Regions from separate parts of the Ectobacillus sp. JY-23 genome, predicted to be linked through region 2. Evidence: predicted binding sites of a transcription regulator. Region 2 holds the regulator's gene; the other holds the start of a gene.
The links. The regulator CtsR, encoded in region 2, represses protease genes until heat stress. The targets are predictions, from matches to a motif close to ATGGTCAATAAAGGTCAAACA.
Positions count from the first base shown of each region.

Region 1 (3,421 bases), 470 kb from region 2:
TGCTACAATAACCTCCATTACACGAAGCAAAGTAATCTTCCGCTGCTCTAAACTTTTTAAGAGCCACTGCACATGCTGCTGCTTTTGTGCTAAGTAGGATGCCACATCACGTTCTGCTTCTGTTGTCAACATCGCACTATAGGTTGGATGAATCTCAATCTTAGGCAAATGCGTTTGTTCTACGGTAATGATAAGTTCACCATTTTTACGGTGAACGGCTAAATCAGGTACAACGTACAACGGCTTTTCAGATGAAAACGCAAGACCCGGCTTCGGTTGTAATGAAACAATGACACGCATTGCCTGCTGTAATTCTTCACCGTGACATTTCAGTGCCTGTGTCAATTGCTTCCAATCTTTTTTGGCAAACGCGTTAAAATGATAGGCAATCATCTGTTCAGCTAGACCACATCTTTTTTGTAAGCGCTTTAACTGAAGAAGTAAACATTCTTGTAAAGTGCGTGCCCCAACCCCCGCCGGCTCTAAATCTTGCAAGACATGCACACAAGCCCGTACTTCATCAATCGGTATATTGAGAAGTGCCGCTAGCTCTTCATCACTTTCTCGCAAATATCCATTTTCATCTATATTATCTACTATAAAGCGCAATGCGCGCATATTGGCCGCTTTATGAATGCGAAGCTGCTCCAGCAAATGCTGCTGCAATGTTTCACTATGCGAACCGTAAATCTCCATCTGGTTTTCTGTTTTGCGCCCACCCTCTCGGATCTTTAGCTCAATTAACGGATTTTCCAGCGACTGCTCATACAAAAACTCTGTTAACTCTTGTGCATTATACTGCAGCATCGCAATAGCCTGGCGCAATTCTTGTGTCATCGCCAAACGAAGTGACTGTTCCTGTACCAAACTTGCCTTCAATCCAATCTCCCCCTTAGCCTCTATTGTACAATACATTGATGCGTAAATTGAATGGTAAAACCCACCCAGTATTCGTTATTTCATTTTTATTAAGCAGAATGGGAGAATACGACAAGAAAAATCGAGTTTCAGATATAAGATGACAGACTCATATATTTTTAGTCAAGCGATGTATAGTTTGGATTAGCGCACATGCCCCGTAAGACCATGACAAACCAGTCTCGTTTCCTTCTTTCTATCTGGCTCTGTTAAAGTTCATTGTTGATTTCCGTTACGGGGGTTCGCTTTCCGCAGGAGTCTTACCACCTTCACTCCAATCAACAAGTGCAAATGATCAACATTGGGCTTTAACACAGCCTTCTATTTTGTTTCTATATAAAAAGCCTGCGTGCATTCGCACACAGGCTTTCATCGACGCGCTCGGAGGGAATCGAACCCCCGCATGACGTGGTACCGGAAACCACCGCTCTATCCCCTGAGCTACGAGCGCACATAGTCATATAGACATTATACCATACAAGGTGTGAAAATCAACACGTTTAATTTCATAAGAAGCGGTTATGCTGTGAAGGGAACACGTCATTCTCATCGAATATATAGCCATAGGTCAAGAAAAAAGTAAATACAAATGGTTTTATTTGACCTTTACTGACCATAATTGTATTATAGAAACAAGAAGAGCGGATTACTCCGCTGCATTACTTGAAACACGCTATTACAAAGGAGGCCTATCCATGAATTTAATTCCTACAGTTATTGAACAAACAAACCGCGGTGAGCGCGCGTATGACATTTATTCTCGTCTGTTGAAAGATCGTATTATCATGCTTGGTAGCGCAATTGATGATAACGTTGCAAACTCTATCGTATCACAGCTGTTGTTCCTAGAATCTCAAGATTCTGAGAAGGAGATTCATCTGTACATCAATAGCCCAGGCGGATCTATTACAGCAGGTATGGCAATTTACGATACAATGCAATTCATTAAAGCACCGGTATCTACCATTTGTATCGGTATGGCTGCTTCTATGGGTGCATTCTTGCTCGCAGCTGGTGAAAAAGGAAAACGTTATGCTCTTCCAAATAGTGAAGTGATGATTCACCAACCACTTGGCGGTGCACAAGGTCAAGCAACAGAGATTGAAATTGCTGCAAAACGTATTCTGTTCTTGCGCGATAAGCTAAATACAATTCTTTCCGAGCGCACTGGACAGCCGCTTGAGGTCATTGCACGCGATACAGATCGCGATAATTTCATGACAGCTGAAAAAGCGCTTGAATACGGTTTGATTGATAAAATCGTAGCAAACAAGCAATAAGAACTGAAACAAAGCCGGTGCGTGTATGCACCGGCTTTTTCCCCATTTTAAATAGAACTTTCAGTAAAAAACTTCGCGCCATTAGACGCGAAGTTTTATGCTTTCTCTACATAGCTGACTAAAGCATCCAAGGCATCCGCTTCGTCATGTCCCTCGGTAATAATCGTGATTGTTGCATTTGCACCTACTGCCAGACTCATTAACCCCATAATGCTTTTTGCATTCACTTTCTTTCCATCCTTTTCAATAAACACATCAGATTGAAAGCGATTTGCTTCTTGTACGAACAAAGCGGCCGGGCGTGCCTGTAACCCGGACTTTAATGCAACTTTTACTTGCTTTTGTACCAATGTTTTCTCCCCCTTTTACTTCATTGCTATTTCTCCCGCCCGCAGCTTTTCAGCAATCTCATCAATTTTGCGGAGACGATGATTAATACCTGACTTGCTGATTTTTCCTGTTACCATTTCCCCAAGTTCTTTCAAAGTCACATCTTCGTAGCTAATACGTAACTGCGCGATTTCTCGTAATTTCTCCGGTAAATAATCTAAACCGACAGTTCGTTCAATATATTTGATATTTTCAATTTGTCTAAGTGCAGCGCCAATCGTCTTGTTAAGATTTGCTGTTTCGCAATTTACCAAACGATTTACAGAGTTTCTCATGTCACGAACAATGCGAATATCCTCAAATCGAAGCAATGCACCATGTGCCCCAATGATGTTAAGAAACTCAGTGATTTTCTCTGCCTCTTTTAAGTACGTAATATGACCTTTGCGACGCTCCAGCGTTTTGCTGTTAAGCTCAAATTCGTTCATAAGCTCACATATCGCTTCATTATGCTCCTTGTACAATGAAAAAATTTCTAAATGGTACGAAGAAGTTTCCGGGTTATTTACGGACCCGCCCGCTAAAAAAGCACCTCGCAAATAGGAGCGCTTACAGCATTTTTTCTTAATCAATTCTTCTGAAATATTATGAATGAGAGAAAAGTCGCCCTGCATAATTTGGAGATCGTCGAGCACTTCTCTTGCTTGCTCCACAAGTCTCACAATATATACATTGTTCTTTTTCAAACGCATTTTTTTGCGCACCAGCAATTCCACAGCAACGTTATAGCTTCTCTTTAACAATGTATAAATACGTCGTGCAATGGCAGCATTTTCGGTTTGAATATCAATAATTAACCGGCGATTGGAAAAGGAAAGTGAGCCGTTCATTCG
Region 1 covers NZ_CP095462.1:2,066,407-2,069,827, forward strand. The annotation lists gene rpoN (RNA polymerase factor sigma-54) at 1-879, opposite strand, end outside; tRNA gene MUG87_RS10795 (tRNA-Arg) at 1,295-1,369, opposite strand; gene clpP (ATP-dependent Clp endopeptidase proteolytic subunit ClpP) at 1,614-2,198, shown strand; gene MUG87_RS10805 (HPr family phosphocarrier protein) at 2,294-2,548, opposite strand; gene whiA (DNA-binding protein WhiA) at 2,564-3,421, opposite strand, start outside.
Region 1: the regulator CtsR is predicted to act here: its motif matches at 1,515-1,535, upstream of clpP (ATP-dependent Clp endopeptidase proteolytic subunit ClpP).

Region 2 (3,421 bases):
GTGCGAGAGAACTCTGGTTAAGGAACTCGGCAAAATGACCCCGTAACTTCGGGAGAAGGGGTGCTCTCTAGCGAGAGCCGCAGTGAAAAGGCCCAAGCGACTGTTTAGCAAAAACACAGGTCTCTGCGAAGCCGCAAGGCGAAGTATAGGGGCTGACACCTGCCCGGTGCTGGAAGGTTAAGGGGAGAGGTTAGCGCAAGCGAAGCTTTGAACCGAAGCCCCAGTAAACGGCGGCCGTAACTATAACGGTCCTAAGGTAGCGAAATTCCTTGTCGGGTAAGTTCCGACCCGCACGAAAGGTGTAACGATTTGGGCACTGTCTCAACCAGAGACTCGGTGAAATTATAGTACCTGTGAAGATGCAGGTTACCCGCGACAGGACGGAAAGACCCCGTGGAGCTTTACTGTAGCCTGATATTGAATTTTGGTACAGCTTGTACAGGATAGGTAGGAGCCTATGAACCCGGAGCGCCAGCTTCGGTGGAGGCGTCGGTGGGATACTACCCTGGCTGTATTGAAGTTCTAACCCGCGCCCCTACATCGGGGCGGGAGACAGTGTCAGGTGGGCAGTTTGACTGGGGCGGTCGCCTCCTAAAATGTAACGGAGGCGCCCAAAGGTTCCCTCAGAATGGTTGGAAATCATTCGAAGAGTGTAAAGGCATAAGGGAGCTTGACTGCGAGACCTACAAGTCGAGCAGGGACGAAAGTCGGGCTTAGTGATCCGGTGGTTCCGCATGGAAGGGCCATCGCTCAACGGATAAAAGCTACCCCGGGGATAACAGGCTTATCTCCCCCAAGAGTCCACATCGACGGGGAGGTTTGGCACCTCGATGTCGGCTCATCGCATCCTGGGGCTGTAGTCGGTCCCAAGGGTTGGGCTGTTCGCCCATTAAAGCGGTACGCGAGCTGGGTTCAGAACGTCGTGAGACAGTTCGGTCCCTATCCGTCGCGGGCGCAGGAAATTTGAGAGGAGCTGTCCTTAGTACGAGAGGACCGGGATGGACGCACCGCTGGTGTACCAGTTGTTCTGCCAAGGGCATCGCTGGGTAGCTATGTGCGGACGGGATAAGTGCTGAAAGCATCTAAGCATGAAGCCCCCCTCAAGATGAGATTTCCCATAGCGTCAAGCTAGTAAGATCCCTGAAAGATGATCAGGTTGATAGGTCAGAGGTGGAAGCACGGCGACGTGTGGAGCTGACTGATACTAATCGATCGAGGGCTTAACCAAAAAAGCAGAAGCGAGCGTTTAGCGAGCTGGAGCTAGATTACACACTTGTTATCCAGTTTTGAAGGAACATGCCTTCAAAAGAGCGAAGCTCTTTAAAAAACATGTTGACATCTCATGAGAAATCATTATAATAATGATTGTCTCTAAAAAAAGTCTAGTGATGATGGCAAAGAGGTCACACCCGTTCCCATACCGAACACGGAAGTTAAGCTCTTTTGCGCCGATGGTAGTTGGGACCTTGTCCCTGTGAGAGTAGGACGTCGCTAGGCACACAGTAAGCCGGTCATTTTGACCGGCTTTTTTGTTTTTGTTAAATTTTAATATTGATGAAATGTCTCGATATCTCTACATGTCGGTAGGATTTCTCTGACCGCTTGTGGAAAGCAAACCTCTGTAGCAGAAATCAGTAAAGAATATAAGATATAAATGAAAGCTTTATTAAACATGAGTACCTTTGGATTAAACCTGGTTTGATTTGGTGATACTGATATCATACAAAATAGTTGCAAAAAATATGTAGATGTATATAATTAAAGTCAAAGATAGTCAAAGTCAATGAAGGTGGAAGGTGAATGAGAAATATATCTGATATTATTGAGCAGTACTTGAAGCATGTTATTGACTTAAGCGAAAATCACGCCGTAGAAATTAAGCGCAGTGAGGTTGCAGATAAGTTTGACTGTGTACCATCTCAAATCAATTATGTTATTAACACTAGGTTTACACTAGAAAAAGGTTTTGTGGTTGAAAGTAAAAGAGGTGGCGGGGGATATATTAGGATTATTAAAGTTAAGCTTCACGATGAGATTCATATGATTGACCAGATGATTCGTTTGGCACATAACAGCATTTCTCAATCTGGTGCGGAAAGCATTGTCACTCGTCTTGCTGAGGAAGAAATTATTACTATTAGAGAGGCGAAGATTATGTTAAGTGTGCTAGATCGTTCTGTTTTATTAGCTGAGTTGCCTTATCGTGATGAATTGCGGGCTCGTATGCTAAAAGCAATGCTTACAGCTTTAAAATACAAGTAAGAAAAGGGCGGGATGAAATTTGATTTGCCAAGAATGTCAAATGCGACCAGCCACATTGCATTTTACGCAGATAATGAATGGTGAAAAAACAGAAATACATGTTTGTGATGAATGTGCAAAGCAAGATAAGTATAGTGCATTCTTTTCAGGAAAAAATTCTAGCTTTTCATTTCATAACCTTCTAGCGGGACTTTTAAATCATGAGCATACCATTGTCAATCAGCCTCAAAAAGTTGCTGACGATACACAGAAGCGATGTCAACACTGTCATATGACATATGAGCAGTTTATACAGGTTGGGAAATTTGGTTGTTCTCATTGTTATGAAACCTTTCGGGAGCAGTTGCAACCAATATTAAGGAAGCTACATGGTGGTAACAACACACATAAAGGGAAATTTCCCGAGCGCCTGGAAGGAAATATACGTCTTAAAAAAGAATTAGAACAGTTAAAACATCTCATGACACAGCATATACAGAAAGAAGAGTTTGAAAAAGCTGCTGAGCTTCGCGATCGTATTCGTGAGATTAGCAAACAGTTGAGTGAGCATAGGGAGGAGGATTAGTCTATGTCACTTGATCGAATTATGAATGAGGCTATTAGTCCTTGGATGAAAGAACATGGTCCTGAGGAGGATATTGTATTAAGCAGTCGGGTTCGACTTGCACGGAACTTAAAACGATATACATTTCCTGCTTTTTTATCAGAAGATGGAGCTTTAAAGGTATTGAATGAGCTACAAGGCATTTTGCAAGATAAAGATGCAAAGATAGGTAAACTCCAATCAATTAGGATGGATGAGTTACAGCCACTGCAACGAAGGGTACTTGTGGAAAAGCATTTAATTAGCCCTGATTTAGCTGAAGCTCCTTTTGCAGGTGCTTGTCTATTATCAGAAAACGAACAAATTAGCGTTATGATTAATGAAGAAGATCACATTCGCATACAATGTTTATTCCCGGGCTTACAATTAAAAGAGGCATTAGATTTAGCTAATTCAGTGGATGATTTGCTTGAATCAAATGTAGAATATGCATTTGATGAACATCTTGGCTATTTAACAAGCTGTCCGACCAATGTAGGAACTGGTCTACGAGCTTCTGTTATGATGCATTTGCCGGGATTGGTGCTAACAGGTCAAATGTCTCGTATTGTTACA
Region 2 covers NZ_CP095462.1:2,540,440-2,543,860, forward strand. The annotation lists rRNA gene MUG87_RS13060 (23S ribosomal RNA) at 1-1,228, shown strand, start outside; rRNA gene rrf (5S ribosomal RNA) at 1,382-1,497, shown strand; gene MUG87_RS13070 (CtsR family transcriptional regulator) at 1,801-2,262, shown strand; gene MUG87_RS13075 (protein-arginine kinase activator protein McsA) at 2,282-2,827, shown strand; gene MUG87_RS13080 (protein-arginine kinase McsB) at 2,831-3,421, shown strand, end outside.